Regions from separate parts of the Erwinia tracheiphila genome, predicted to be linked through region 4. Evidence: predicted binding sites of a transcription regulator. Region 4 holds the regulator's gene; each other region holds the start of a gene.
What was found. Region 4 encodes Fur, which represses iron uptake genes when iron is present. Its sites were predicted from a motif close to ATAATAATGAGAACNACTATCAA; they were not measured.
Positions count from the first base shown of each region.

Region 1: a site for Fur is predicted at 6,033-6,055, ahead of LU633_RS23255 (TonB-dependent siderophore receptor). Genes of this name have one in related genera too.
Region 2: a site for Fur is predicted at 3,542-3,564, ahead of LU633_RS04635 (TonB-dependent receptor domain-containing protein). Genes of this name have one in related genera too.
Region 3: a site for Fur is predicted at 4,492-4,514, ahead of feoA (ferrous iron transporter A). Genes of this name have one in related genera too.

Region 1 is NZ_CP089932.1:4,500,109-4,508,132, forward strand. Features, by position in the region: gene LU633_RS23235 (IS91 family transposase) at 1-178, shown strand, start outside; partial or broken gene LU633_RS23240 (DHCW motif cupin fold protein) at 452-768, opposite strand; gene proP (glycine betaine/L-proline transporter ProP) at 1,161-2,666, shown strand; gene LU633_RS23250 (ABC transporter substrate-binding protein) at 2,751-3,854, opposite strand; gene LU633_RS23255 (TonB-dependent siderophore receptor) at 3,867-5,999, opposite strand; gene LU633_RS23260 (autotransporter outer membrane beta-barrel domain-containing protein) at 6,198-8,024, opposite strand, start outside.
Region 2 is NZ_CP089932.1:906,782-914,805, forward strand. Features, by position in the region: gene LU633_RS04605 (IS91 family transposase) at 1-216, opposite strand, end outside; partial or broken gene LU633_RS04610 (IS91 family transposase) at 455-1,670, opposite strand; gene LU633_RS04620 (hypothetical protein) at 1,679-2,014, opposite strand; gene LU633_RS04625 (MBL fold metallo-hydrolase) at 2,575-2,982, opposite strand; gene LU633_RS25725 (hypothetical protein) at 2,979-3,113, opposite strand; partial or broken gene LU633_RS04630 (SelT/SelW/SelH family protein) at 3,146-3,426, opposite strand; gene LU633_RS04635 (TonB-dependent receptor domain-containing protein) at 3,684-6,077, shown strand; gene LU633_RS04640 (hemin-degrading factor) at 6,150-7,181, shown strand; gene LU633_RS04645 (heme/hemin ABC transporter substrate-binding protein) at 7,178-7,996, shown strand.
Region 3 is NZ_CP089932.1:505,445-513,468, reverse strand. Features, by position in the region: gene envZ (two-component system sensor histidine kinase EnvZ) at 1-509, opposite strand, end outside; gene ompR (osmolarity response regulator transcription factor OmpR) at 506-1,225, opposite strand; gene greB (transcription elongation factor GreB) at 1,529-2,008, shown strand; gene LU633_RS02550 (Tex family protein) at 2,102-4,420, shown strand; gene feoA (ferrous iron transporter A) at 4,567-4,791, shown strand; gene feoB (Fe(2+) transporter permease subunit FeoB) at 4,805-7,105, shown strand; gene LU633_RS02535 (YdgH/BhsA/McbA family protein) at 7,819-8,024, opposite strand, start outside.
Region 4 is NZ_CP089932.1:1,682,882-1,690,905, forward strand. Features, by position in the region: gene LU633_RS08855 (beta-N-acetylhexosaminidase) at 1-895, shown strand, start outside; gene LU633_RS08860 (MFS transporter) at 861-1,415, shown strand; gene LU633_RS08865 (hypothetical protein) at 1,533-1,730, shown strand; gene LU633_RS08870 (hypothetical protein) at 2,408-2,989, shown strand; gene fur (ferric iron uptake transcriptional regulator) at 3,347-3,793, opposite strand; gene fldA (flavodoxin FldA) at 4,157-4,687, opposite strand; gene ybfE (LexA regulated protein) at 4,844-5,125, opposite strand; gene LU633_RS08890 (alpha/beta fold hydrolase) at 5,276-6,046, opposite strand; gene seqA (replication initiation negative regulator SeqA) at 6,305-6,856, shown strand; gene pgm (phosphoglucomutase (alpha-D-glucose-1,6-bisphosphate-dependent)) at 6,887-8,024, shown strand, end outside.

The DNA.
Region 1 (8,024 bases), 2.1 Mb from region 4:
CGGCTTCGCCGCGCTGATGAAAGAATTTCTGCGCACGGATCCGTACAAATGCATTCTGTGCGGCAACCGACTGCGCTTCAGCAGTGCGCAGGCCGGGAGGCACGCGTCGGAGTTGGTGGCAGAAAGACTGCATAACATCGACCGGAAACGATGGCTTCTGGCACAGACTGCGGGATAAGTGCGTCTGAAAAACAGCTTTCAGGTTAAAAACGCGCCGCAAATGCCATTTTATGACCATAACGTTCCCGATGGCACATCATTACTGCATTACAGACACTGCTGCTCATGGTCAGGAAATTTTTAAAACGATGATTCAGTTTCCTAACCATGAACATGAGTTTTACTATACGTCTGTTTCTGAAAAAAAGAGCAAGGCTCCGCGCTTTGCATCCCTCTTTTTTCAGAAACGCTATCTGACCATGACGCCAGAAAAGCAGCTCAAAAATAACGCTCAGTCAACAATGAACAAAATGTGCCACTGTCTGTCCTTGAACAATGTGCTTTTGCATCATCTGCAACCTGCCAACTCATGCCTGCGGTCAATGTAAACCTGCGTCCGTCGTCCAGTTCAATATGAAGTTCGCCAGAAAGACACAGCAAGGTCTGCCCTTTCGTACACCAGTGGTCAGCCAGATAACCAGCCATTTTAACGCGAACCTCACTAGAATGCGGCGTCTTACAGAGTGCTTTGCCTCTTTCTCCACGATGTTCAGTTGCCGGAGGAGCTGACCATGCGGTGGTGGCAAACGGAATATCTTTCATATTCACGATCATCATCCCCTGTTCTGGCTTTTTTCTGTCGTTCGGTGACGCACTCCCACGGTATTTAACTGCGAGTACATCGCTCAACAAACTTGCGCGCTAACAGCTTATTCTTACAACCACTTTTTAACATCATTGCTCATAAGGCTGGAATATTTTAAGCACAGTGGAAAGAAGTTATCTAAAGTGATTTCAGGTGTGAATTATGCTACATCTTTGGAAGGCGATATACTTAATACAGCTGAATATGCGTTCAGGTAGTCTGATTCCAGCGTTAATACGCTGTCTGCAAGTCAGATCACCTTACCGAACCCGCACCATTTCGTCAGATATGCTATTTTTATGCTGTCGAACAGGAGGGGGCTGATTGGAAAATAGTTAATTACAGGGTGTTTTATATGAAACTACGTAGGAAACGTGTTAAGCCAATTGGCTTAAAAGACGTAACCATCATTGACGATGCCAGATTACGCAAAGCCATTACCGCTGCATCCCTTGGCAATGCCATGGAGTGGTTTGATTTCGGGGTCTACGGTTTTGTTGCTTATGCGCTTGGTCAGGTTTTCTTCCCTGGTGCCGATCCGGGTTTACAAATGATCGCCGCACTGGCTACCTTCTCCGTTCCGTTCTTGATTCGTCCATTGGGTGGCATATTTTTTGGTGCGCTGGGAGACAAATATGGCCGCCAGAAAATCCTTTCTATTACGATTATCATTATGTCGGTCAGTACATTTTGTATTGGTCTGATCCCCTCACATGCCTCAATCGGCATCTGGGCACCCATCCTGCTGTTGATCTGTAAGATGGCGCAGGGCTTTTCAGTCGGTGGCGAATACACCGGCGCATCTATTTTTGTTGCAGAATATTCGCCGGATCGTAAGCGCGGCTTTATGGGAAGCTGGCTGGATTTCGGTTCTATCGCCGGGTTCGTTTTCGGTGCCGGCCTCGTGGTACTGATATCAACCATGATTGGTGAAGCGAGATTCCTTGAGTGGGGCTGGCGTATTCCATTCTTTGTCGCGTTGCCACTGGGCATTATTGGCCTCTATCTGCGGCATGCACTGGAAGAAACGCCCGCTTTCCAACAGCATGTTGATAAGCTGGAGCAGGGGGACCGCGAAGGTCTGAGCAGCGGCCCACAATTTTCTTTCAGAGAGATTGCCAGCAAGCATTGGAAAAGTCTGTTGGCCTGCATTGGTCTGGTTATTTCGACCAATGTTACCTACTACATGCTGCTGACGTATATGCCAAGCTACCTTTCTCATAATCTGCACTATTCCGAAGATCATGGCGTGCTGATTATTATCGCTATCATGATAGGCATGCTGTTTGTGCAGCCGATTATGGGCCTGATGAGCGATAAATTTGGCCGTCGTCCGTTTGTTATCGTCGGCAGTATTGCTCTGCTGGTGCTGTCAATACCCTGCTTTATGCTGATCAACAGTAACGTAATGGGGCTTATTTTTGCTGGATTACTGGTTCTGGCTGTGGTGCTGAACTGCTTCACTGGTGTGATGGCGTCATCGCTTCCGGCGATGTTCCCGACACATATCCGCTACAGCGCGTTAGCCAGCGCCTTTAATATCTCCGTGCTGGTGGCAGGTTTAACGCCTACGCTGGCGGCATGGCTGGTAGAAACCACCGCTAATCTGTATATGCCCGCTTACTATCTGATGGTGGTGGCGGCCATCGGCCTGATAACGGGCATTATGATGAAAGAAACGGCGAATAAGCCGCTGAGGGGAGCCAAACCAGCGGCTTCAGATATCAGCGAGGCGAAAGAGCTTTTACAGGAACATCACGATAATATCGAAAGCAAGATTGAAGAAATCAGCAGCCAGATTGCCGAGCTGGAAGAAAAGCGTAAGCATCTGATTAGTCAGCATCCCCATATCAACGGATAAGCCTCTTTCTGACATGTTAAAGCCCGCGATGATCGCGGGCTTTTCTTTTGTGTCGCGTCTACCAAAAGCAGCTCAATGCTGGTGTTATTGACTGTTGTCCAGCTGTGTCCAGTAGGTTCCCGTTTCCGGGACAGGCAGAAACTCGCGGTTCATCTGCTCCAGCGTTTTTGCCGGGTCAAGATCGCTGAACAGCCTGGGATGGAAGACTTTTGCAAACATTTCCACGTCAAGCAGATGCCACGGACTTATATAAAAATTATGCCAGACCGCCAGCGCTTTGCCATGACGAATAGCCGGGAGCGTGGACAATACGTTTTCCTGCTGTAGTGCCTGAACAAAGCTTTGCTGTGCCTGTTTTGGGTTAACCTGCGGACCAAGCTGTAGCTGCCCTGCCTGCGTCGGTCCGGCCATACCGGTGACGATGTAGACGTTGGGATCCGCCGCTATCACCGCTTCTGGCGAAATCTGCCCGAATACGCTGCTAAAACGCTCCGCCGCGATATTGTTACCCCCCGCAAAAGCCAGTAAATCAGCCATATTGCCGTGTCCAACCGTGGTACAGCACACTTCCCGTCTGCCGATGTGTAACTGCAACATCACACGGGGTCTTTCCGGTTTTGCCTGCTGCAAACGATCGCGGATCAGATTCATATGCTGCTGATAAAACGCAATAAACCGCTGTGCTTTCGCCTGCTGGTTGAACACTTCCCCGAGAATCTCCAGACTGGGCACCGTATTTTTTAGCTGATCAACACGCGTGTCGACATAGACCACCGGAATCCCTGCATCGGTCAGCTGCTGTTGCAAGCTGTCATGGTTACTGGCCTGTTTGGCATAAACCGACAGAATGACCAGGTCCGGGTGAAGCGCGATGACCTTTTCCGCACTGACCTGGGCATAGTTAGTCGTGCCGATAAACGGGATCTTTTTGATCTCCGGGAAGGCGGTGGTGTAGCGATCCCAGGTCTGACGATCGTACCGTGGCAGATCGCCCGGCCAGCCCACCATGCGTCGGACCGGATTTCCCTGTTCCACCAGTGCAAGGGTATAAATCAGCCTTCCCTCACCCAGCACAATTCTCTGGGGATTGTCGGGGATCTGTACTTTACGTTGCAGAATGTCGGTAACAGTTTTGGCCTGTACCACACTGCTGACGAGCAGCAGTGCAAAGATCAGCGCGTTTTTCATCGGGTTCTCTAATCAGAAATCGACAGCGGCCTGGAGGTAAACCACGCGAGGTTCACCTTCACTTACGCGAATATTGCCGGCGCTGGATTCGTAATATTCTTTATTAAACAAGTTGTTGATATTCAGCTTCAGCTGCGTGTGTTTGCCCACCAGCTTGCTGTCCCATGCTACAAAAGTATCGGCAACGGTATAGTCCGGCATGGTAAAGCTGTTTTCAGGGTCACCAGCACGGCTGCCAACATAACGAGCGCCACCACCGACCCGTAATTCGCCAGGCAGCCAGGAGAATCGCAGGGTGCGGCTCAGATACAGGCTGGCCATGTTGGTTGGTGCATTCACCAGGCGGTTACCGACGTTATCCGGGTTAACGTCATCTTCGACAATTTTCGTTTTGTCGTAGCTGTAGTTGGCAATCACATTCCAGTCCTGAGTGAACTCACCATTAATTTCAACCTCTGCTCCAGTGGAATGCGCTTTCGGGATATTGCGCGTTACGCCGTTTATGTAAACCGACATATCTTTTTCATCAATGCGGTACAGCGCCAGCGTGGCTGACAAGGCCGGCACAACCTGCCATTTCGCTCCCATTTCATAAGTCGTGCCTTTTTCAGTAGAGGCCACGTTACCGTCGTCATCCGTTTCTGTGGGAGGGGTGAATGACTGGCTATAGCTGCCGTAAAGCGAAACGTCAGGCAGGATTTTATACACCAGCCCCGCCTGTGGCAGGAAAGCGTCACCCCGATCGTTCAACGTGCTGGTCGGATTAACAAAACCATTACTCCCGGTTTGCGTATAAAACTGATAGCGTCCGCCCAGTACCGCGATCCACTTGTCGGTGAGGTGAATACTGTCTTTAGCAAAAACCGTGCGGCTGTAAAGATTCGTGCGAATATTGCTGAGGCTGTCGCTGTAGGTGCTGCTACTGATTATGGGTTCTTCACCATATACCGGATCGTACATGTTGAAGGTATTGGATACTTTAGAACGGTATGAGTAAGCCTTGTAGGTTTCATTCTGCTCGTAGTCCACGCCGAGCGTCACATCATGCTGCATCCCCGCGATCTCCGGGCTGCCGCCAATATCCCAGGAGAGATAGGTTGTCTGATGATTGAATCCCCGGTTTGCATCGGCACGACGTGAAACAATGCCTGTTGTAGGGTTAATTGCGGTGGCGCGAACTTCATTGCTGTCGTAGCAGCGCTGCATCCAGGCATAGTTGAAATGCGTATCCCAGGTTTCATCCAGCGTGTAAGCGAAATTGAAGTTCAGACGCTTGTGTTTCCCCCAGGCGTGGTTCGCACTGTCATCCAGCCGCTGGTTATAGGGAATATTGAGTGGTTTGTTGTTAATAAATGCCGTTCCCCGGTCATAGGGAATATCGTATTTATACTCGACATAGCTGAGATTGAATGAGGCCTTTTCACCCATCCAACTGAGTGAAGAGGCAACAAGCGTATGTTCGTTCACACCAAAATTGCGCCAGTAATCTTCCCGCTGGCGTTCTGCAATCATACGAAAAGCAAAGCCGTTACCCAAAGGCCCGGTTACGTCTACGGTACCCGTTCCTCCACCAAAACTGCTGGATTCACCGCTTATATGGGTGTTCCATTCATACCGTGGCTTTTTGCTTACCAGATTGATCACGCCGCCAGGATTGAGAATGCCATACATCAGCGAAGCAGAGCCTTTCAGTACTTCAACATGATCAATGGTCGAATCCATCGACAGTCCCTGATTGCTGCGCACGCCGTCAAGGAAGGTCGAGCCATCAGAGTTCGCGCCAAAACCTCGCTTAACAAAACCATCCTCTGTACCGCCCAGCGTGTTGCTCTGGGTAATACCGCTGACAAATTTTACGGCATCGTTAACGGTTTTAACCTGATAGTCCTTGATGACCTGCGGCGTAACAACGCTGATCGACTGCGGGGTTTCATTACGTGGCGTGGCGGTTCTCGTGGCTATCGTGGCGGTGTCCTGGCTGTAACTGCCGCTGGTTTCAGGCAGTTCAGCGTTAACCATCAGAGTTTGATCTTTTGCGGTATCCGCAGCCATAGCTCCGCTGCTAAGAAGTGAAGCAAAAATAACCGACTGCGTTTTTCCACTGAGGCGATAAAAAGTGACAAAGTGAGTGAATGGCGATTTCATAATGTAGCGAATGGGTTGTTTTTTTGTTCACGAATGATAATTAGTTTCATTGGCATTATCAATTTGACAGCCCGTGTAATTTTATCACTACTACATTTGCAACATTCTCTATGCCTTTAGCAACCCTCGCTTTATGTCACCACTCTCGTTTAAAATTAAAAAAGCTTACAAGACAATACATTGTAAGCCTGTCTGCCCTCAGAACTGATACCTGATACCCAGGTTACCGTTGTAACCTTCCAGCCCGGTATTTGTAGTGCGAATGTAGCTGGCTTCAGCATAAAGATTTAACCGATCAGCCACCTTACCCGTGATTCCTGCACCTGCCTGCCAGTAACCTTTACCGGCCCGTGGCCGGAATGTGTGATCGTCAACGATCATGCCAGGTGTTTGTCCAAGCTGGCGTACAAGATCCAGTTTTAAATAAGGCTGCACTTTAGCCGCATCGTAGAACAGTCGGCCCCCCCATCGCGCTTGCCCTGTCATGATATTTTGACCTTTTAATTTCATGCTACTGGCATAACCCTCGCGGATATTCATATATTGCCCCAGCAGCTGAAACTGTGGCTCGATGCCGATCTGCTTATAGAAGATGAATGGCTTGCCAACTTCGGCAGAAAGCAGCGCGCTGTAGCTGGTCATATTTGCCTGAGTGAGGCTGCTGAACCGATTACTGTAGCGGGTGAGCTGTGCGATAGTGTCAAGATAACTGCCGTCGTCGTGCCAGAAGGTAAGGTAGCTGCCTGCGCCGTAAGCGGTGGTTTCGGTCTTACCAACCCATGTGGAGAGCCCTTCCCTCAGGCTACGAACATTATCATGATTGCTGTTACTAACACGCCCCAGCGTTAACATCGGGCCGGCTTTTACGTGCCAACCACGGTTGAGATCCTGGTGAAGTACGTCACCACCCAGCTGGACAAATACACTGTTAGCGTTATAAGCGAAACGACCTGAACGATAGCGATCGTGACGTCCGTAGGTTCTTCCCCAAAACGTACTGCCAGCCTGGTAGGCCCCTTCACGCACGCGGTAATTCCCTGCAGACTGGAAGCCGTAAGCAGCATTCATATACGGTGCTATGGTGTAGCCCGCAATCTCAGGACGCCAGGTGGTCACATCATCACTATCTGTGGTACCACTGTCTGTCGAATCGTCGTCTGTCGCATCCGGCGTATAGGAAGATTGCAGATACCAGCTATTTTCACCTACGCGGTTGAGAAAATATTCATATAGCCCGGCAACGACACTCCCTTTTTGAGTAAAATTTGCCAGACTGGCATCCCCGGCCACCTTGACCATCAAAATACCGACGCCGGTCAACGCCCCCATGCCATTTTGATTCATCACACTCAAAGTGAAATCACCGATTGCATTTCCCTCCACCAGGATTCTGTCCGTGGAACACTGGTCATCACCCAGTTCAGTTCGCAGAATAAATTCACCGGATCCGGTCAGATCGCCGGTTACCGTTAACGTACTGAAACTAACGTTACTACTGACCGATGTTGTGCTATCAGCACGGCTATCGGCGAGCAGACTGACATAGCGGCTCAAACGTGTATCCGCGCGGGATGCCGTGTCGGCGCTGGTGTCGCGACCAAAAGAAACCACGCCGTCGTGTTGCAGATCAACCACCGTAGCATCACCATTTATCAGCCAGCTACTGGTGCTGTCGAGCGTAAGCTGACTGACATTCTGCGTGATACCAACCAGACGTGAATAATTGCTCAGGGCAACGGTAAGCGTGTCCTGAACGCTGTCTGCAATAATATTTCCCAGCAGAGAAACATTATCTGAGGCCGCCACCGTCATCGTTGAGTGAGTCACCACACCCACATCATCTTCCGTGGACATCGCCCTTAACGCCACACCATCACCGCCGGTAATCACCGTCCCGTTTCGCAGATCCAGTTCAAGATCGCTTCCCTGCGCCATCACCGCCGTAGACTGCTCGCTGGTCAGGACCACGTTGTCCAGCGTAACAGTGCTCTGCTGTCCGTCAGCATGTGAAGTGGCAAGCATGCC
Region 2 (8,024 bases), 780 kb from region 4:
CTTTGACTTGCAGCTCTGGCAGAAGAAGCGGGAGTGCGTGCAGTCCGGCGAGGCACAGCAGTAGCGGCGTACGCCCATGGCGCAGGTGCCACAGGCGAGCATGCGCTCAACGGAGAGTCGGGTCCAGTCGCTGATGTTGTCGCCGTGTTTTTCGAGGTAGCGGTTCCAGCCGTCATCGACGGTGAAGAGGAGTTTGGCGGGGCGGGGGATATGCATGGTTGCAGAGTATAAAGCGGAGCGCCGGTCATGCAAACACCCGAAGCTGCGCAGCAGGGCCGCTCACGCCAAAGGCGTGCTACGTTCATGGTTAGGAAACTGAATCATCGTTTTAAAAATTTCCTGACCATGAGCAGCAGTGTCTGTAATGCAGTAATGATGTGCCATCGGGAACGTTATGGTCATAAAATGGCATTTGCGGCGCGTTTTTAACCTGAAAGCTGTTTTTCAGACGCACTTATCCCGCAGTCTGTGCCAGAAGCCATCGTTTCCGGTCGATGTTATGCAGTCTTTCTGCCACCAACTCCGACGCGTGCCTCCCGGCCTGCGCACTGCTGAAGCGCAGTCGGTTGCCGCACAGAATGCATTTGTACGGATCCGTGCGCAGAAATTCTTTCATCAGCGCGGCGAAGCCGGGCTTCTCCGGTTTTTTCCGCGCTTCCATCTCCAGGGCTTCATACACCTTCGGCAGCAGGCTACCCCGTTTACGGTTTGATAAAAAACCGTAATAACGCACCATCTTAAAATGCTTCGCCGGGATATGGCTGATATAACGTCCGATCATATCTTCCTGCGTCAGCGTCTGCTGCCGGTACTGCTGCGTACGGTGGTCGTAATAGTGGTGCACCACCGCGCCGCCGCTGTAGTGCCTCAGCTTCGCCGCCGACACGGGGGGCCGTTTCAGGTACCGGCCCAGATATTTGACGCTCCGCCAGGCCCCCCGGGTCTTCTTCGCGAAGTGGACCTTCCAGCGGCGCCCGTACTGCGCCTGCAGATAGCGCAGCCACTGTTTTTTGTCGTGGATATGCCCCAGCCCCGGCAGCCTGCCGGGGTTAATCAGGTCATAGCTGTGGCGCAGCAGCCGGATGACGGCTCCGCGCCAGATTTCCTCCACGGCATGCTTTTTAAAGAAGCGGTCGCGCCATACGCCGTGTTTAATATCAAGCCCGCCGCGGGTGACGGAGAGATGAATGTGGGGATGCTGGTTGAGCTGGCGACCGTAGGTGTGCAGGGCGCAGAAGATACCGACTTCCACACCCTGTTTTCTGGCCCAGCGGAGCATGGCGCGGGTGGCTGCGCGGAACAGGGCATTGAGCAGAGGCCAGTTATTGTTGAAAAAGGGCCACAGCAGATGGGGCATGGTGAAGGTGATATGCTGCCAGTCGCAGTCGGGCAGAATTTGCTGTTGTTCTGTAATCCACTGCTCCGTGGCCTTATGTCCGCAGGAGCTGCAGCCTTTTGATTTACAGGTCTGGCAGAAGAAGCGGGTGTGGGTGCAGTCCGGGGAGGCGCAGCAGTATCGCTTCACCCCCCATGGCAGCAGTGCCGCAGGCGAGCATGCGCTCGACGCAGAGTACGGTCCAGGGGCTGAGGGTGTCCCCGTGTTTATCCATATACCGGTTCCAGGCGTCATCAGTGGTGAACAGCAGTTTTGCCGGGCGCGGGATATACATGCGGCGGATTATCGCTCTGCAGTGGCACCGGTATTATAGTGCCAGTCGTCACAGTCATCGGCCCAGTTGTCGGTGTGTTTATCCCAGGGAGCGAAGGTCACCGGCAGCATGCCGGATTCTGTGGCGATAATAAACACATCGGCTGGCATGGACTCAAGGACGACATCGCCGTCGGGTGAGTCAGGCGGCTCAAAGCCGCGGATGATGCAGACGAGAGGCGGGTCGAAGTGTGTATCGAGGAAAAACTGTGGCCCCAGGTGGACACAGTGACGAATGGCATCCTGCGGAGTGTCGTAAAAAAACTCGTCGGGGTCGTCATAATCGCTCCGGGGCGGAATGGACACCAGAAAACGCTTAGGATATCCGGGTATAGCGCGTCGGGACGAGGGCGTGGGTTTACGCTTTCTGGGGGCTTTGCTACGGGCCATGTGAATGATTTCCTGAGAAATTAACATACCGCAGAGTATAAAGCTGTGAGCCGGTCATGAACACCCTCGGAACGGCAGAGCCGTGACGCTCGCCCTGTAAGGGCGCTATGTTCACCGTGAAATGCGTCTGTTCAACCAGATATTACATTTCCAAAGTGATCGATACGGCATTTTTTTGTGCGCAAGGGATAAGGGCGCATGGCGACGTTGCGGTCAGAGCGCAGCTGCCGTCGAGGTTGGCTGATTGTTCAGATACCACCAGCGTCAGGGGTTTCCATTTAACTCCTGCAGTGTCTGGTTCAGCATTGTCAGACTGACCTGCGCATAAATATCTGCGGTCAACGGGCAAGTTCAGCTGCTGATACTGCCAGTGTGCAATACACTGGTCTGGATAACGAGGGGAAGGGGCGGGCAATGTGCGCTGCATTAACTGAATTTTTTCCTTCAGTTTTGCCGGTGAGATTGCCGCGATTTCATCAGTCATTTGCTGAAGAAAGGCGACGATATATTGCTGTAATACTGTCGCCGCGATTGTCGGGGGATGGTAAAGCAAACAGTATGCCGACCTGACCTGCCAGCATTTCTTCCTGTGCAATCACCCAACGGGCATTGGGGAAGGTGTGCACCCACTGTGTACCCTCCCGGCGGATGTTCCAGCCAACGTGATCGATATGCAGATGCGTATGCAAAACGTAATCAATGTCTTCAGGCCGTAATCCGGTGGCAAGAAAGTTCTCCATCCACGGACTGTTCAGCCTGTCAAACATCGGGCTGAAAGGACGGGGCTTATCGTTACCTGTCGCAGTGTCAATTAAAAAACGGCTCTGTGGCGACTGGACCCGCCAGCTATGAACGCTGAGTTCCAGCGTGCTTTGCGGGGTCATGCCAGAGCAAATTCTGTCATCTGGTGCCCGTTGACGTCAGGAAACAGTGTTTCAGCAGGCAGGCTGATAAATTGTTCAAACAGTTTGGTGATGTGCAGTTCGCCAGCCTGCCAGGATTCTGGTTTGCTCATATCAGTCCTTATCGGATTATCAGGGAAGTGCGTCAGGACTTATCGATGTGCCCTAAATCACGTTCAGGAAAACAAAGATTACGTACCCGCTGTTTAAGCACTTTCGCTTCAGGAAAACCGCCATCGGCTTTTCGATCACAAATCAACTTGCTATCAACGGTGATTTGATAGCTCCCCCCGTGCCGGGGACCAGCGTGACAGCGGCCAAATCTGTACTGAAAGTGTGCAGCAATTCTTGCGCCATCCAGCCTGCCTGAAGAAGCCAGTTACATTGTGAGCAGTAATGAATGGTGATGGTTGGAGCATTTTTCATAAGTATGGTCTCTGGATCGATTACAGTATCACCTGGTGGTGATAACACCATATAAACATACGACATTTTTTGAATTGTGAATTAATTATGGAGGATGTTGATATATTGAATGAATTTGATTATCATTCTCATTTGAGTTTTTTGGTCAGAGATCAACGTTTATAATGTGCAGCAAGCGTACGCTCTGTTTTTGCGAATTTTACGCCTGTGGCAGCAATGTATGAGTCGATACTTATAAAGAATAAAGGTTTATTAAAATGCGTAACCTTATTTCCTCAAAAGGAATTGTCCGAACGTCTGTGTTATGCAGCACCTTGGTCATCTCTGGTTATTCCATCGAGGCAGAAAGCACCAATACGTCACTTCAGCCTGTCAACACCTCTGATAAATCGCGGACTGTTTCCACCCATGCAGATGTCGCTGAACCAGAAATGGTCGTCACCGCACCTGTTCTGAAAAAAGAAGCGGGCAGCAAAACGGTGGTCAGTGCAGAAGAGATGCAGAAAAAAGGCACCAATGATTTTGGTTCCGTCATGCGTTATGAGCCACTCATCAGCGCTATCGGTGCCAGCGGCGGTTCTTCTGCTGGCAAGAGTGGTTTCGATCGCAGTGGCTATACCGGCTATAATATCCGCGGACTTGAGAGTAACCGTGTCGGACTGGATGTAGACGGCATTCCACAACCGGAAGCCACAGGTCGCAGCTACGCTGGTCGCGTCGGTGTGAATACGTTCGGTATCGGGCGTGATTACATCGATCCCTACATGTATGGCCAGGTTGACATTGAATCCGGGGCGACCTCTACGGCATGGGCCAATAATGCGATTGGCGGGTCGGTATCATTTATGCCGAAGTCGGCTGATGATTATCTGTCCCCCAACAAACTGACTTATTTTGGCGATCAATCTGATTATGATTCTGCCAACCGCAGCTGGCACAACGGTATCACCATCGCCGCAGGGGATGAAACGTTACGCGGCGTGTTCGTTTACAGCCGTCGTGACGGTCAGCAAACGCGTAATAACAGCGGCACTCTTGCTGCTTATCCGGCCAACTGGTACTCCAATGCCATGCTGGCTTCGGGGATCTGGCGCCCAAATGATCAGCACAAGCTGACTGGCACCGTCGATTATTACGATAAAACTAACCATACTCACTTCGATTCATGGAACTCGGCGGGCTCCGCCATTTGGGGCACGGCACAGCAACAGAGCAACACGCGCCGCTGGGGTTTCAGCCTGAAAGACGAGTGGACGCCAGTGAATGCCTTTGCTGACAGCCTGACATCGCGCGTTTATTACCAGCAGACGCAGGCTCATGACAATACCTGGATGCCATCCAGCGCTACGGCAATGCAGCGGGTCTATTCTAATTACGATGTTGATACCTATGGTTTTGAAACGCAGCTGACGAAATCACTGAGGCGACACGATCTCAGCGGTGGGCTTAATGCCAGCACAAGCGATACAACACGGCCGTTCCGTCAGTCACCCGCGCCCAGCCAGTTCACGGTCATCATGCAGCCTCAGGCTGACAGCCGCAGTTATATGCTCGGCGGTTACCTGCAGGATCAAATCCACTTTGATCTGGATGGACATGATTTTAGCATCGTACCCGGCGTGAGGATTGCCCATCAGACCACCAAACCGCAGAATCTGTACAGCCTGACCACTGGCAGCGCGGTACTGACCGAGTCCCAATTGCAAACGCTTTATGGCAAAGAGAATGCTGATACGCAGGTTCTGCCCTCTCTGAGCTTTAATTACGATCTTACGCCACAGCTGATGACTTACGTGATGTATAAGCGGGGCACCCAGTTCCCTGGCACCAGTCAGCTGTTCGGCTCATGGAATCTGGGGTCCAGCTATGCCGGTTCCCAGCAGTACGCGCTGATTGGCAATTCTGACCTGAAAACCGAAACCAGCAACAATGTCGAGTGGGGCCTGAAAGGTCAGGCGGTTGAAGGGGTGACGCTGAATGCGGCGATGTTCTACAACACCTATGAAAACTTTATTGCCTATACCCGTTATACCCGTGCCGTTCATCCAGGCATGTTCAGTAATGTACCGTCCAATATCTACACGATTTTCCAGGCTGAAAACCGTGATAAAGCCTATATCTACGGTGGACAGGTCAGCACCAAAGTGAACTTTGGGACATGGTTTGAGCAGGTTGATGGCCTGAGCACCACCTTCGCGCTGGGGTATACGCAAGGTAAATCCAAATCCAGCTACGCTGGTGACCAGTATGTGGATCTCGATAGCGTAGCCCCAATGAAAGCGATTGTGGGCGTAGCCTGGGACGATCCGGCTAAACGTTATGGCACTGCGGTTACCGCCACCTTTGTGAAAGGCAAACGCGCGATGGAAACCAATCGTGAAACCTACACCAACAGCGGTAGTGTGTTGACGGAAGCAAGCGGCGAGTTCATGCGGGTGCCGGGATATGGCCTGCTGGACATGACAGCTTACTGGCAGGTAGCGAAGAACGTCAGGGTCAATGGTGGGATTTACAACCTGACCGATCGTAAATATTGGGATTATCTCAGCAGTCGCAACCTCACAGAATCCACCCTTCAGGACGCGTATGATAAAGCGCTGGCAGTGATGCCAGGCCGCACCTTCCTGCTGGGCATGAATATCGATTTTTGATCGCAACATCAATTTATTCATCATCGATTGCTCTGCACATGTTGCAGGGCCTTATAGAGGAAGCAAATGGAAATGAATACTCTTTTCACTCGTTATCAGGAAATGAAAGCACAGCAGCCGAAAAAATATGCGCGTGATCTTGCCACTCTGCTTGGCGTCAGCGAAGCGGAACTGGCCGAAGCACGCACTCAGCACGATGCGGTTGCGCTGAAGCTTGATGTCAGCGAACTACTGCCAGCGCTTGAAACGGTAGGCGAAACCAAATCTATTACCCGCAATGCTTATGCAGTGCATGAACAGGTGGGGCGCTATGAAAATCTGCGTCTGGGAAATCACGCCGCGCTCATTCTGAACCCTCGCGCACTGGACCTGCGTTTTTTTCCAGGTAAATGGAAAAGCGCTTTCTCACTCCAGGAAAAAACGGCGCGTGGTGAGCGTCACAGCATCCAGATTTTCGATGAGCATGGCGATGCCATTCTGAAGATCTACACGACGCCCGGGAGCAACATGGTTGCCTGGCAGGCGCTGGTTGATCGTCTTAAACAGGATAGCGCTGATAAGCTGATCGTGACGGCAGCGCTGCCAGAAACATTTAGCCCTCAGCCGGACAAAGTAAAAATTGAGCAGCACTGGCGCGCCATGACCGATGTGCATCAGTTTTTCGGCCTGCTGAACCGTCATAACATTTCACGTCAGCAGGCTTTCCGACATGTTCCAGGCGATCTGGCACAGCAGGTGAATAGCAGTGCATTGAGTGAGCTATTGAAAATGGCGCACGACGATGGCAATGAAATCATGATTTTTGTTGGTAACCGGGGCTGTGTACAGATTTTCACTGGTGTGGTGGAAAAACTGATGCCGATGGATAACTGGCTGAATATCTTCAATCCAACCTTTACCCTACATTTAATGGCTGACTCTATTGCAGAGAGTTGGGTCGTCCGTAAACCGACCTCCGATGGTATGGTGACCAGCCTAGAACTGTTTGCTGCCGATGGAACGCAGATTGCGCAACTCAATGGCCAGCGCACGGAAGGTCAGCCAGAGCAGGTCCGCTGGCGTGAGCAGATGGCTATGCTGACAGGCGTGGGAGAAGTGGCATGAAAATATGGCTGATGGCGCTGTTGGCGCTGCCTTTTACCTTGTTCGCTGAGGAGCGGGTGGTGTCTGTTGGCGGTGACATAACGGAAATTATCTATGCGCTCGACGCCCAGCAAAGTCTGGTAGCGCGCGATTCCACCAGTCTTCATCCTGCCGTAGTGACCAAACTGCCCGACGTGGGTTATATGCGCCAGCTTAATGCTGAAGGGATCCTTGCCATGAAGCCCACTCTGGTTATCGCCAGCGTGCTGGCCAAACCCTCAGTTGTCCTGAAACAGGTTGAACAGGCGAATGTTAAGGTGGTCACCGTTACCGGCGAGCCATCGTTGAACGCGATTCAGCAGAAAATCACCACCATTGCCAGCGCACTACATCGGGAAACGCAGGGTGAAGCACTGGTAGCGAAGATAAACAGCCAGTTGAAAGGTGTGGCGGGCAAGCCTCTGCCGGTAAAGGTGCTGTATATTCTTAACCACTCTGGCATGAAGGCAATGGCTGCGGGTACGCAGACTGCCGCTGATGGCGCTATTCACAGTGCCGGATTGCAAAATGCGATGGGCAATATCCCTCATTATCAAACGTTAACGCAGGAAGGCATTGTCGCCAGCGCTCCTCAACTGGTAGTGATTGGTGAAAGTGGCCTTAAGTCCATGGGCGGGGAGGAAAAAATCTGGCAGTTGCCGGGGCTTGCGTTGACGCCGGCTGGTAAAAACCACAGCCTGCTGGTGGTGGACGAAATGTCTCTGCTGGGTTTTGGCCTGCAAACACCGCGAGCGATAGCCAAATTACGTAAGGCGGCGGAAGCGCTTGCGCAATGAAAACGGTTAACGTTAAAAGAGCGCTGTT
Region 3 (8,024 bases), 1.2 Mb from region 4:
AGCAGCATAATCGCCAGCGTATATCGGAACAGCGGCGAGAAATCACCCTGATGAATTTCCGTCAGCGGCACCCGTACCCAGATATCCGGTGACAGCCAGGTTTTCAGCCAGACTACCGGGGAATTTTTATTGACCTCCACGCGGACATCAGTCGGGCCACCCAACTGCTGGGCCATTTGCTGACTGAGAAATTCATAATGTTGCGCCCAGCGTAATCCGCTCTCTTCCGCCGCCGTGTTGGTGTACAGCGAAATACCCAGCTCGCGGTAGATCTCACGGCGAAACGCCAGCGGCACTTCCAGCTGCGTGCCGTCTTCCAGCTGCAACCTGTCGGTCATAAGCATACGCACTTCATATGCCAGCACTTTATTAAACTGCTGCAGGCTGGGCAGAATGGCAAAGTTCAGCACCACCAGATAAGTGGTAACCAGGCTGACAAACAGCAGCGTAATAATCAGCAGCAGCGTGCGGGCAAACGAACTGCGGGGAGAGAAGCGGATTCGCCTCATGCCTTACTGCCGTCCGGTACGAACACGTAGCCCAGCCCCCAGACAGTCTGGATATAGCGCGGATGCGCCGGGTCCTCTTCCACCATGCGACGCAGGCGGGAGATTTGCACATCAATGGAACGCTCCATGGCGCTGTATTCACGGCCACGCGCCAGATTCATCAGCTTATCGCGGGAAAGAGGCTCGCGAGGGTGACTGACCAGCGCCTTGAGCACGGCGAATTCACCGCTGGTGAGCGGCATCGGCTCATCTTCGCGAAACATTTCACGGGTACCGAGATTCAGCTTGAACTTACCAAAGGCAATAACCGCTTCCTCCTGGGAAGGTGCGCCCGGCAGCTCGTTCGCCTGACGGCGCAGCACCGCACGAATGCGCGCCAGCAGTTCGCGTGGGTTAAACGGCTTGGGAATATAATCGTCCGCGCCGATTTCCAGCCCGACAATGCGGTCAACTTCTTCACCTTTTGCCGTCACCATAATTATCGGCATCGGGTTACTCTGACTTCGTAAACGACGGCAGATAGATAACCCATCCTCGCCCGGTAGCATCAAATCCAGCACCATCAGGTGGAAGGATTCGCGCGTCAGCAGACGGTCCATCTGCTCGGCGTTGGCCACGCTACGCACCTGAAAACCCTGTTCGGTCAGATAACGCTCCAGCAAGGCACGCAGACGCATGTCGTCATCCACCACCAGAATTTTGTAATTCTCTTGCATATCGATACTCCCAAAGGCGCAATTGCCTGAACTAATATTTTTAAAAAAGATGCCCGAATGTAACAGTCATTAATGGTTTATATTCTAGCCGAAATTGTTACAAAGCATATTAAACAGCAGCTTATCTGTGATTTCACGTTAAAAATATTCGCGAAATCCACGCTTTCAGCAAGTGTTTTTATGTTGAATAGTGATGACAAACAAGCAGTAACGAGAGGCAGGAAAAAAACAGATCGGATTTGCATCACCCCGCACTTCACAACAAAATAGCGCCGATATGCAAGCGTAAGAAATGAGCTGAAGATGAAAACCAAACTGATCACCCGCGAAGGCTACGACAAGCTCAAACAGGAGCTGGATTTTCTGTGGCGTGAGGAGCGTCCGGAAGTGACTAAAAAAGTCACCTGGGCTGCCAGCCTCGGTGACCGCAGCGAAAACGCCGACTATCAGTACAACAAAAAGCGTCTGCGCGAAATCGATCGTCGCGTGCGTTATTTAACGAAATGCCTTGAGCAGCTGCGCATCGTGGATTATTCCCCGCAGCAGGATGGCAAAGTGTTTTTTGGTGCTTGGGTTGAAGTGGAAAACGACGACGGCGAGATCAAACATTTTCGTATCGTGGGCTACGACGAAATTTTCGGCCGTAAAGACTACATTTCCATCGACTCGCCGATGGCCCGCGCCCTGCTCAGGAAGGAAATCGGTGATGTAGCAACCGTGCATACTCCCGCAGGTGAAGCGACCTGGTATGTCAATGCCATTGACTACCTCCACCCCGTGTGAAACGACGATAAGTCTGGAACCACTGCCCGAGCGCTGGAAATTATCGCCCGCAATCCGTATAACTGTCCGCTGTTCTAAGCCACCAAGTAACCGATGATGAAAGATTCGCTGAACCACATTATTGCAAATGAGCTGCAGGCACGCACAGAGCAGGTTGACGCCGCTGTTCGTCTGCTGGATGAAGGGAATACCGTACCGTTTATCGCACGCTATCGTAAAGAGGTCACCGGCGGGCTGGACGACACCCAGCTGCGCCAGCTTGAAACGCGTCTGGGCTACCTCAGAGAGCTGGAAGAGCGCCGCCAGTCCATTCTCAAATCTATCGACGAACAGGGTAAGCTCAATGACGAGCTGGCCATTGCCATTCGCAGTACCCTGAGTAAAACCGAGCTGGAAGACCTCTATCTGCCTTACAAACCTAAACGTCGTACACGCGGTCAGATTGCCATTGAGGCAGGACTTGCACCGCTGGCAGACCAGCTTTGGCAAGATCCTTCCCACAGCCCGGAGCAGCTGGCAGCAAACTATGTCGATGCAGAAAAAGGTGTTACCGACAGCAAAGCCGCTCTCGACGGTGCGCGCTACATTCTGATGGAACGCTTTGCAGAGGATGCCACCCTGCTGGCAAAAGTCCGCGAATACCTGTGGAAAAATGCACATCTGGTGTCCCGCGTGCTGGAAGGTAAGGAAGAAGAAGGGGCAAAATTTCGGGACTACTTTACGCATCATGAGTCACTCTCCTCCGTGCCGTCACACCGCGCGCTGGCCATGTTTCGCGGCCGCAATGAGGGCATCTTGCAGCTCTCTCTCAACGCCGATCCACAGTTTGACGAGCCGCCCCGCGAAAGCCACGGCGAGCAAATCATTGCCGACCATCTTAATCTGCGGTTGAACAATGCCCCCGCCGATAGCTGGCGTAAAGCGGTGGTCAGCTGGACCTGGCGCATTAAGGTGCTGCTGCATCTTGAAACCGAACTGATGGGCAGCGTGCGTGAACGTGCTGAAGACGAAGCGATCAACGTATTCGCCCGCAACCTGCACGACCTGCTGATGGCAGCCCCGGCCGGGATGCGCGCCACTATGGGACTGGATCCGGGCCTGCGCACTGGCGTGAAAGTCGCGGTGGTGGATGCAACAGGCAAGCTGGTTGCCACCGATACCATCTATCCGCACACCGGGCAGGCAGCGAAAGCCGCATCGGCAGTGGCGGCACTCTGTACCAGGCACCAGGTTGAGCTGGTTGCCATTGGCAACGGCACCGCCTCACGCGAGACCGAGCGCTTTTTCCTTGATGTTCAGAAGCAATTCCCGCAGGTAAATGCCCAGAAAGTGATCGTCAGCGAGGCTGGTGCATCGGTTTATTCCGCCTCGGAACTGGCCGCGCTGGAGTTTCCTGACCTTGACGTCTCGATTCGCGGGGCCGTGTCTATCGCGCGCCGTCTGCAGGACCCACTGTCTGAGCTAGTCAAAATCGATCCAAAATCCATCGGCGTAGGTCAGTACCAGCACGATGTCAGCCAGAGCCAGCTCGCGAAAAAACTGGATGCGGTCGTGGAGGATTGCGTCAACGGCGTCGGCGTGGACTTGAACACCGCCTCGGTGCCACTGCTGACCCGCGTCGCCGGACTGAGTAAAATGATCGCACAGAATATTGTGAGCTGGCGCGATGAGCACGGTCGTTTTCAGGATCGTCAACAATTGCTGAAAGTCAGCCGCCTGGGGCCAAAAGCGTTCGAGCAGTGTGCCGGATTCCTGCGTATTAATCACGGTGACAATCCGCTGGACGCGTCAACCGTCCATCCCGAAGCCTATCCGGTGGTGCAACGCATCCTTACGGCGACACGCCAGGTGCTGGCGGACTTGATGGGCAACGCTTCTGCATTGCGTAACCTGCGCGCCGTGGACTTCACTGATGAGCGATTCGGTGTGCCAACCGTCAGCGATATCATCAAAGAGCTGGAGAAGCCAGGCCGCGACCCGCGCCCGGAGTTTAAAACGGCTCAGTTCGCTGAAGGTATCGAAACCATGAACGATCTGCTCCCCGGCATGGTGCTGGAAGGTGCTGTTACTAACGTAACCAACTTCGGCGCCTTTGTTAATATCGGCGTGCATCAGGATGGCCTGGTACATATTTCTTCGCTGTCCGATAAGTTCATTGATGACCCGCATAAAGTGGTGAAAGCAGGCGATATTGTCAAGGTGAAGGTAATGGAAGTGGATCTGCAGCGTAAGCGCATTGCGCTGACCATGAGGCTTGACGAGCAACCGGGTGACACCAGCGCCCGTCGCAGCGACAGCGCACGCACCAGTCCACGCCAGTCGCAAAGCAAGCCGCGCCCAGCCCCATCACAACCCGCTGGTAACAGTGCCATGGGTGATGCACTGGCCGCCGCCTTCGGTAAAAAATGTTAATGCCGAATAAAGCGGATCGCCCGATCCGCTTCTTTTACCGCAAGAAATAAAGTTGTTCTGTATCAATCGGAGTAATAATCGTTCTCAATATAATTCCTGATGTTGATAACAGTGATGCACAACAGCATCAAATGGTGGAGTTATTTATGCAATATATTCCAGGGCACTATTACCACATCCTGCGTTTCTCTCCAGACGTCAGCACGGCTTTCAGACAAAAACTGCTCTCTCTTGGCCTGCTGCCCGGAACCTCGTTTAAAGTCAGACGCATCGCGCCTTTGGGCGATCCCATTCAGATCGAAACACGCCGCTTCAGTCTGATGCTGCGCAAAAAAGATCTCTCCTCCCTGCACATCGCTCTTGCTGAATGACGCGAGCGCTATTATGAACAACATCACTATCGGGCTAATTGGCAACCCCAATTCCGGCAAAACCACCCTGTTCAATCAGCTTACCGGCGCAAGACAGCATGTCGGCAACTGGGCTGGCGTCACCGTTGAACGTAAGGAAGGCACCTTCAGTACCCGACACCATCACGTCCAGCTGGTGGATTTGCCCGGTACTTACTCCCTGACCACCATCTCGTCAGAAACCTCACTGGATGAACAGATTACCTGCCACTTCATATTGAGCGGCGAGACAAAACTGGTGATTAACGTCATCGACGCCAGCAATCTGGAACGTAACCTTTACCTGACACTGCAATTACTGGAGCTGGGCGTTCCCTGTATCGTCGCGCTGAATATGCTGGATATTGCACGCAGCCAGCATATTCACATCGACGTTGCAGCGCTGGCTAAACGGCTTGGATGCCCGGTTATTCCTGTCATTTGCAATCGGGGAGAAGGACTGGACGCACTCAGACGGGCCATTGATACCCACTCCGGCCTCGCCGCAGATTTTCAGTTGGCGTATCCACCGTCGGTGGAAGAGAACGTGCAACGCCTGACCGCTGCCATGCCACAGAAAATCAGTACCCGCCGCCGCTGGCTGGCGCTGCAAACACTTGAAGGTGATATTTTCTGCCGCTCACAGTGTGGTGAAGCCACGGCGCTGCTGCCCGATCTACCGGGCGTAATTGCCAACCCGGTCGATATTGCCCAAACCCGTTATCAGACCATCGAAAGACTATGTGGTCAAAACACGTCGACACAAAATGCCACCCCTCATCGCCTGTCTGCAAGGCTGGATGCACTGGTGTTAAACCGCTGGCTGGGCATTCCGGTATTTCTCGCGGTGATGTACCTAATGTTCTTTTTTGCTATTAGCCTGGGCGGCGCGTTGCAGCCGCTGTTTGAGGTCAGCGCCACGGCGGTGTTCGTCCACGGCGTCCAGTGGCTTGGCAATGTGCTCCACTTTCCAGAGGCGGTCACGCTGTTCCTCGCACAGGGAGTCGGTGGTGGCATCACCACCGTGATGCCGCTGATCCCGCAAATTGGTTTGATGTATCTGTTCCTGTCAGTTATGGAAGACTCGGGATATATGGCTCGCGCGGCTTTCGTCGTTGACCGTCTAATGCAGGCCCTCGGCCTGCCGGGCAAATCCTTTGTTCCACTGATCGTCGGTTTCGGCTGTAACGTCCCTGCTGTGATGGGAGCACGCACGCTGGACGCGCCGCGCGAACGCCTGCTGACCATCCTGATGGCGCCGTTTATGTCGTGTGGCGCACGGTTGGCGATCTTTGCCGTGTTTGCGTCAGCCTTTTTCGGCCAGCGCGGTGCCTCCGTGGTGTTCAGCCTGTATCTTCTGGGTATTACTGCAGCCATTCTCACCGGGCTGGTGCTGAAAAATACGCTACTGCGCGGGGAAGCCTCGCCATTTGTGATGGAGCTGCCTACCTGGCATGTTCCTCATTTGAAAAGCCTGTGGTTTCAGACTTGGCAGCGTTTAAAGAGCTTTGTTTTCAGAGCAGGTAAGGTCATCGTGGTGGTCAGCATGTTTATTGGGGCGCTGAACAGTTTCTCATTCAACGGCAGACCGGTCTCCAGCATTAACGATTCGGCGCTGGCCAGCGTCAGTCGTCAGCTCACTCCGTTGCTCAGTCCGATGGGCGTTCAGGCCGATAACTGGCAGGCCACAGTCGGGCTTATCACCGGCGCGATGGCAAAAGAGGTGGTGGTGGGTACGCTTAACACACTGTATACCGCCCAGGCGCTGCATGAGGATGCATTCAACGCCAGTGAATTCAGCCTACTGGCAGAGCTGAAAGACGCGGTGATACAAACCAGAGATAGCCTGAGAAACTCCTTAAGCCTCAATGTCCTGTTTCATCCTATTGATGCCAGCAAAGGTGACGGTGAAATGAGCAGCGGACCGATGGGCGTGATGCACAGTAAATTTGGCAGTGATTTCGCCGCGTACAGCTATTTGATTTTTGTGCTGCTGTACGTGCCCTGCGTCTCGGTGATGGGGGCGGTAGCCCGTGAAAGCGGCCGCCGCTGGATGCTGTTCTCCATTTTTTGGGGGCTGAATCTGGCCTGGTCACTGGCAACGCTGTTTTATCAATTTGCCACCTTTGCAGGTCACCCGCTTTCATCCACGGTAGCCGTGGTTGCAGTGGTCGGCTTTAATCTGCTGGTATGGCTGCTGTTAAAGCGTATCAGGCTGGCACCGCTTCCTCTGGAAGTCAGGATGATCCCAACGACAGATTGTGCAAACTGCAGCAAAAGTGGCAGTTGCCACTAAGCTTGCGACCTCCGTACATTCGTCACCTGAACCGCATCAAAAAAAGGTTCAGGTGACAAATTTAGCCCTCCGTTACAAAGTAAAATTTATCTGACGGCTGATAAGTGTTGTGATGGCTACCGCCCGGTACATCGCTTTTTCCGGCGTACATGATGGCTGTGTAGAAAGCAGGCTGATTAGCGTCACAATCCCGCCAACGTGAAAGCAACCGACAGTTATCGGGTAAGCCAGCAGCAAAAAATATGCTTAACGGACCTGAAGCCCGAACCTTGTGATAATTATTCACCGCATCATGTCATCTTCCCCGGTTAAGCCCGCTAATACTATTGCATACCCGGTCAACCGCCTCTCATCCTGAGATTCTGGTTGGTCTGCAAAGCAGCGGCGAAAGCGTGCTGGCGGGATAACACGATTTACAAAAGCAGCAGTAGTGGCTCTTTGCTGTTCCAACCACAGAAAAGCACGCTTTGACCTGTCCGCGTCGCAAGACTGGCGAGAATCAGCTGAGGGCGGAATATCTGAAAGCGAGCGCTATGAGGTGAGTGCCGTTTGGCCGAACAGGGCTGTGACGCTTTACTGGTATGACGGGGCGATTTTGTCGATGAAAAAAATCAGATAACCAGAAGCACCAGGGGACACGAACGTTGTGAGAACGGCAAGGCTCCGGGCCTGGCGAATGTCATAACGGCGGAGTTGCCCCCGCCTGCTGAAAATTACTTGTACACTTCAGCAACGGCACTGAACTTGCCGTGCTCACGGCCAGCAATCACCAGAAAGTATTTACCGCCTTTTTCATCCGCCAGCTTTGACAGCTCGTGTCTGGCATCCATTGGCGATGTGGTTTCAGCGGTGGTGTTCACCGTACCGATCTTCTCCAGCTTCAGTTTTTTAACTTCTTCTTTAGTGACTTCTTTCGCAG
Region 4 (8,024 bases):
GGATCTTGAACATCTGCCAAGCTATTTTGCCCAGCAGGTCAGTAAACATGTGAGAGACCATGGCATTGACAGAATGCACGCATGGCAGGATGGCCTGAAAGATACTGAGAACGCTAGCGTATTTGCCACCAAACGAATGGGTGTCAACTTCTGGGATACGTTGTTCTGGGGTGGCTTTGATACAGCCAACGACTGGGCAAGAAAAGGTTATGAGGTGATCATTTCCAACCCGGATTACGTGTATATGGATTTCCCTTACGAGGTCAATCCGCTTGAGCGCGGCTATTATTGGGGAACTCGCTTCAATGATGAGCGCAAAATGTTTAGTTTCGCGCCGGATAATTTGCCGCAAAATGCGGAAACTTCCCTGGATCGTGATGGTAAAACTTTCTCTGCTAAATCAGACAAGGCCTGGCCTGGTGCTTATGGCCTGTCAGCGCAGCTCTGGAGTGAAACCACGCGAACCGATGAACAAATGGAATACATGATTTTCCCGCGTATGTTATCAGTGGCTGAACGTGCATGGCACAGAGCAGCATGGGAGCAGGATTACCAGGCTGGCAAAGAATATATCGGCGGAAAAACGCAGTATGTCGATAAGCAAACCCTGCTGAAAGACTGGCAGCGTTTTGCTAACCTGCTTGGCCAGCGTGAACTGTCTAAACTCGATAAAACCGGGATTCATTACCGTCTGCCTGTTCCCGGTGCAAAAGTGGTTGATGGCAAACTGGAAGCTAACATCGCTTTGCCTGGCCTGACTATCGAGTACAGCCAGGATGCGGGCAAAAGCTGGCAAAAATACGATGCCAAAGCCCAACCTACAATAACCGGTGAGGTAATGATTCGCTCTGCCAGCCCGGATGGAAAACGTTTTAGTCGTTCCGAGAAACTCTGATGTGACCGGCCCGTGTGAAGCGGGCCTTTTTATCGGAGTAGATAGTGCTGTGTTGTGCATTTTTCTCATCATTGCTTTTCTTTCTGGGGGCGCCGGGGCTTTTCAAATCCCAACTTTAAGTCTCTATCTTTCAGCAGAATTACAGGCCAATCCAACTGCAATTAGTTTTTTCTATGCCGTTAACGCAGCCATTGACATTGATGTCAGCTTTTGGTTGGCAGTGATGTCAGGTTGCTTTAGTGGACGGCGACATTTACTGATGTTTTGTTACCTGATGGCTATTTTAAATAGTCTGGCTTTTGCCTTCAGTCGTCATTGTTTATTTTTATTAACCGCGGGGGTGTTTATTGCTGCTGTGGCTAATGCTGGTATACCTCAACTCTTTGCACTGGCAGGAGAATATTGTGAGAAACCAATATTCAATGCGCTTATGCGTACCCAGTTATCACTGGCGTGGGTGCTCGCTCACCTCTGGCTTTTAGTATTACCGCCAAAGCGGGCTTTATCTCAATGTACCTGATTACTGCTGGCATCTTCACCGCGATATTGCTGATGACGTTTGTACTGCAGGGAAATAAACATCCTGCCATATGTGCTGCCGCCGTCAGCTGTTACAGGCTGTCGCTATGAACTGAGTTTGTTATTTATTGTCTCGGTGCTCATGTGGAGTTGCAGTGCAATTTATCTTATCGATATTCCAATTTTTATTACGAAACAGCTGGCGTTGCCCCGGCAAAGTGTCGGGCTGATGATGGGGTTGGCTGCCGCTATTGAAATTCCTGTGATGTTACTGGCCTGTCCCGCCTTTCTGGCAAATTCTTTGGGTCTGGCATGAAGAACAGGCACGGCTCGATAGCCGTTTCAGACGCGCGCTGGGCAAAGATAACTGTATGCTGGGTGAGATGGCGCTTGAGAAAGGGACTTTGCAGGTTAACTCATTGCTCAGGCTGTTAAATAAAGTAGTAGGTTATGACGGGCAGTTTTTAGGCCAGCTTTACCAGCAGGGTTACTACGCCACCTTGTCGGACTACTTCAGATTGTTAATCCTGATCGAATATGGTGCGTGTACATGGATGCAAATAACTTGCATTACAAACCGATAGGTTAATTTTACTAAGGTCAGAACTTCCGGCAATAAAGCATGTCCCCGGAGGAGGTAAAAATGCCGTATTCCTGAGCTGGCTGAACTGATCATGGCGATGAAGGATGAACCCGCTCTCAGAGAGATATTTAGATGCCTGAACGAAGCTTATGCAAGGCTGCGAAAGATGTGTCACAAAAAATAAGCCGTGGGAACGGGAGATATTCGCGCTCTTTTATCATTTGTGGTGTAAACACTGGAAAGTGACTTTTATCATTCATGATGAATTTTCTCAGCGCTATGCTGTATTTTCCTGGGGAGAAAAAGAGGAAATTCTTTTTGGTGTCAGTGGAATGTGACTGCTTGACGATATTATCAGTGGTGAATATTGCCCGTTATCGGAAAAGGAAATGCTAAGTTACCGGCAGAGCGTGAGCAGACTTGAAGAAATTGAATGGACGCTGAAAAAAACACTGGGACTGGCGGAGCTAACCGAAGTCTATAGCGTGTTGGAAGTCCCGCGCATCGCTTCTTCATTACAAATATGTTCAGATATTGAGCATTTTCATTATTACAACGTGCTGTCGGAGGATGCCTTGCGGGATAAAGTCAACGTGCTTTTCGGACGCTATTTCCTGGAAAAAATCGTATCAGCATTGCTGGTGGACACTTCTGGCAGCCTGTGGGTCAATGGCAGGATCAGGCAACGTGTGATTGTGGCCCGGGCGCTTCTCTCCCACCAATTATTTTCCCCCGGAGTGGAAAGTACCGACGATGTCCGCCAAAAAATTGTCCGTCTGATTTTTAGTGCCAGCTGTCTGGAGTATTGTTCAGTGGCTAATTCACAGCAGATTGACATTGTTTCACTTCAGCTAGCTCAAAGCATTGAGGCATGGTTGGATTTTATCACTTTAGTTTCTGACCGATGCGGTAACTTTGCTGGTTTTTTACTGCGGGTAGGGTGGGGGGAGTTTAAGCAGATAAAGGTTGAATCCCTTTATCGCCAGGAATGACACATACTCAACAGTGACTACGACAGTTTTGTCGAGAAAAACAGCCTTGAATCGGATTATTTTATTGCCACTCTGGCACTGGAACCGGCAGCACGGGGGAAAAGGCTATTTCAGGTTAATAATGCAAGAGGCGGAGTGACAGGCAAGCCGTCAGCATGCGCTCAGACTTACACTTTGAGTATGGGGAAGCAGTGATGCAGTTGTTTTATACAAAAAGTGGGGGGGGGAGGTAGCGAGTGCGGCTGCTGTGAACCTTGACAGCACATTTTCGCTGACAGACTTTATTTTCTTGCAAAAGAAATTGCCGTCCCCTGAAAAAAACCAGTGAAATTCACCGGTTTTTAATCTGGTCATGCGTTATTGATTGTCGTGAAGTGTTTCATCTTCACGACAATCACCCGTTTCGCAGTGGCCATAAAGATAAAGGCTGTGGTTGCTTAACTTGATGCCGTGACGTGAGGCAATATCTCGCTGGCGTGTTTCAATAGACTCATCGCTGAATTCGATAACTTTACCGCAGTCAAGGCATATCAGATGATCGTGATGCTGCTGCTGAGTCAGTTCAAAGACGGACTTTCCACCTTCAAAATTGTGTCGTGTCACGATGCCTGCATCATCAAACTGGTTGAGCACGCGGTAGACCGTTGCCAGTCCAATTTCTTCGCCCATATCTATCAGGCGCTTATATAAATCTTCCGCACTGACGTGATGGCACTCTGGTTCCTGAAGTACTTCCAGAATCTTTAGTCGTGGAAGCGTAACTTTCAGGCCTGCCTTCTTTAATGCGATGTTATTGTCAGTCATGCGGATATTGTCCTGTTACTTTGCTAATCACTAAGTGGCTGAAAAACCCTGAACATCGGCCCTGATTAACGAAGCAGTATAGAACCGATGTGCTGAAATGAAAACTGCTGGAAAGCCAGCCGCAGGGCACTCAGGGAGGTAAGAAAACGGCATTACATCCGGAAAAAGCATTGGCCCTGCATACGGAATTTACATTTCGAACTGACTCTCAGTTGTTGCTTACGGGCAACGTTGCTGACAGGTCGGGGTGGCTAATGGCGACATTGTACAGTGTCGCAGCTAAAAGTTAAAAAAATGTTCCTGCAGAGCTATAGAAAAAATCATTGCGCTGTCAGGCGATTAATTGCACCGTAATACACAGAATTAAGCATTGAGGATATCGTCGAGCTGCAACTCTTCGTAAATCTGCTTTACCCACTTTTCGGTGCGTTCATTTGTCAGTTCTGGCTGGCGGTCTTCATCAATGGCGAGGCCGAGAAAATGGGTGTCGTCTGCAAGCCCTTTCGATGCTTCAAAATGATAGCCTTCTGTTGGCCAATGTCCGACAATAACTGCGCCGTTTGGCTCAATGATGTCGCGAATGGTGCCCATCGCATCACAGAAATATTCAGCATAATCCTCCTGGTCACCACAGCCGAACAGCGCAACCAGTTTGCCATTGAAATCGATTTCTTGCAGTGTGGGGAAAAAATCATCCCAGTCACACTGTGCTTCGCCGTAATACCAGGTAGGGATGCCCAACAGCAATATATCAAAGGCTTCCAGATCTTCTTTGCTACTTTTAGCGATATCATGAACTTCGGCAACTTCTTTACCCAGCTGCTTCTGAATCATTTTTGCAATATTTTCCGTATTGCCAGTATCGCTGCCAAAGAAAATGCCTACGATTGCCATGCGTTTAAAACCTCTTAAAATTCAATGATTGAGATGCTGAACCTACAATATTAACGGTAATGATAACAGACCGTATCGGACTGATAAATGAGGAATGCTCCTGCATTTGTCGCTTTGTGCTCTTGTTTCCATTAAGCGATATTTCAGGCAGGGGACTTAGTGTTCTGCATTGTCGAGCTGGACCATAATCATTTCTTCGATCAGTTCACTACGGCTGATTTTACGCTCTTCTGCCAACCTGTTGAGCGCATCAACAGCATCACTGCTTATTTTTAGCTCCACACGGCGAAGTCCGCGCACTTTATCGCGTTTAAGCTGATTGCGTTTATTTATACGTAGCTGCTCACCACGTGCCAGCGGATTAGTTTTAGGACGACCAGGACGACGTTCATCTGCGAACAAATCGATAGTGGTGCGGTCCGTGTTTTCTTTAGCCATAGAATCGTGATACTGGAGGGCTGAAGTTCAGGTAGTTTGGACTGTTATGCTGTTCGAATCGCAATCCAACCAGCAAAATTTAAGCCGATAATCATACCCTGGCAAAACACATGACGACAATAATTTAGCTTTTTCAGCAACTATTTGTTTTTACTGTGCAAAAAAACGACGCATTGCACGAAGAACAGGCTCTGGTTTTTCAGCATGTACCCAGTGACCGGCCCCTGCAATGATATGAGCACGCGCTGTTGGAAATTGTTGCAGCAGCGTATCCCGATATTCATCAGCGAGATAGGGCGACAATTCTCCCCGTATAAAGAGTGCTGGCCCCTTCCAGGCTGGCAACAACTGCCAGCTAATCAAATTCTCATATTGCGCCTGTAAAACAGGGACATTGAAACGCCATCTGCCATCGTGAAAAGACTTAAGTAAAAATTGAATTATGCTTTCATCTTCAATTTCAATGCTGTCACGCATTATTATCGCGGCTTCGCTGCGTAATGCCGCAGATGACTGACTGACTGCATTAAGCGCTGTGAATATGGCATCGTGGTGGCGTTGTGTATACGCCACAGGTGCTATATCGATCACCACTAATTTTTTTACGCGATCGGGAGCGGCCGCGGTAACTGCCATGCCTATTTTTCCGCCCATTGAGTGGCCCACGATGTCGCACTCACCAATACCGAGGTTATCCAGTGTTTCCAAAACATCCCGGGCCATCGCGGCATAATGCATTTCAGATGAATGGGGTGACAATCCATGGTTGCGCACATCAAGCATGATGATTTGCCGCTCTTTCACCAGCCCTCTTGCCAGCACAGCAAGATTATCCAGGCTCCCAAACAGGCCGTGAATCAGTACCAACGGCAGGCCAACCTCATCAGATTGCTCAGATTGCAAGCGGACATTCAATTTCATGGCAAAGTTCTTACAGTGTAAAAGAATAGTTAGGGTATCATAGTCGTAATATTTCCTGCTTGTGCAAGCAGGTAGTTTATCATCACCGTTTTGCGGTATTATCTGACTTTTATCGGCATTAAGTGCTGGCGCTACAACCCGGCAGGATTTAACTTTATAATCCTCGTGTTAGGACAGGATTTTTCAACGCGTTTATCGACTGTTTGAAAGGCATGACGCAATCCTGCTCTTATCAGGCAACAACTGTACTGGATCAAGATGAAAACTATCGACGTTGATGAAGAGCTTTATCGTTATATCGCCAGCCATACTCAGCATATAGGGGAAAGCGCCTCTGATATTCTGCGCAGAATGCTCAACTTTACTGCAGGACAAGATGCATCAGCATTGCAAGGAACGGCGTCATCTTCAACTACGGTGGTGAAAGACGTTGTCAAAGGACAGGACCCGTCTCGCCCACAGGATCGGGTTCGTGCCATCCGGGAGTTACTCCTCTCGGACGAATATGCTGAACAGAAGAAAGCGATTAATCGGTTTATGTTAATTCTTTCAACATTATATCGTCTCGAACCCGGCGCGTTTGGTGCTGCTACCGAGTCTCTGTTGGGGCGCACGCGCGTTTATTTTGCTGGCAATCAACAGACTCTGATACAAAATGGCACCCATACCAAGCCACAGCATATTCCTGGCACACCGTACTGGGTGATAACCAACACCAACACAGGTCGCAAACGAAGCATGATCGAACACATCATGCTGTCAATGCAGTTCCCTCATGAACTGACTGAAAAAGTTTGCGGCACCCTCTAACTGATAAATAAGCGTCAGGGAGAAGCCCCAATGGCCAATCACCCCCGTGCCGGGCAACCTGCCCGGCAGAGCGATTTGATTAACGTTGCACAATTAACTTCACAGTATTATGTCCTGCAACCTGATCCAGGTAATGCGGAACATGCGGTGAAATTTGGCACATCTGGCCATCGTGGCAGCGCAGGGCGTCACAGTTTTAATGAAACGCATATCCTGGCAATCGTGCAGGCCATTGCTGAGGAGCGTAAAAAGAACGGTATCACCGGCCCCTGTTACGTGGGGAAAGACACCCACGCGTTGTCTGAACCCGCCATTATCTCCGTGCTGGAAGTGCTGGCGGCAAATGGGGTTGATGTGATTGTGCAGCAGGATAATGGTTATACACCGACGCCTGCTATCTCCAACGCTATTCTTGAGCATAATAAAGCGGGGGGCATGCAGGCTGACGGCATTGTTATCACCCCCTCTCACAATCCGCCAGAAGATGGTGGCATCAAATACAATCCCCCTAATGGCGGTCCTGCCGACACTAACGTAACGAAAGTTGTGGAGGAACGCGCTAATGCTCTGATAAAAGAGGGTCTTCAGGGCGTCAGGCGCATTGCTCTGGATAAAGCCTGGGCCAGTGGCCACTTAACAGAGCAGGATTTGGTGCAGCCATACATTGAAGGCTTGACTCAAGTTATTGATATTCAAGCAATTAAGAAAGCTGGGCTTAAAATTGGCGTTGATCCGCTTGGCGGCTCTGGCATCGCTTACTGGCAGCGCATCGCAGAGTTTTACAATCTGGATCTGACCATCGTCAACGACTCTATTGACCAGACATTTCGCTTTATGCATCTGGACAAAGATGGCGTCATCCGTATGGATTGCTCCTCGGAGAGCGCAATGGCTGGCTTGCTGGCACTGCGCGATCAATTCGATCTGGCGTTTGCTAACGATCCGGATTACGACCGTCACGGCATTGTTACCCCCTCGGGGCTCATGAACCCGAACCACTATCTGGCGGTGGCGATCAATTATCTGTTTCAGAACCGCCCGCAGTGGGGCAAAGATGTGGCTGTTGGTAAAACCCTGGTATCCAGTGCGATGATTGACCGCGTAGTGAAGGCTATCGATCGTAAGCTGGTGGAAGTACCGGTTGGTTTTAAATGGTTTGTTGATGGCC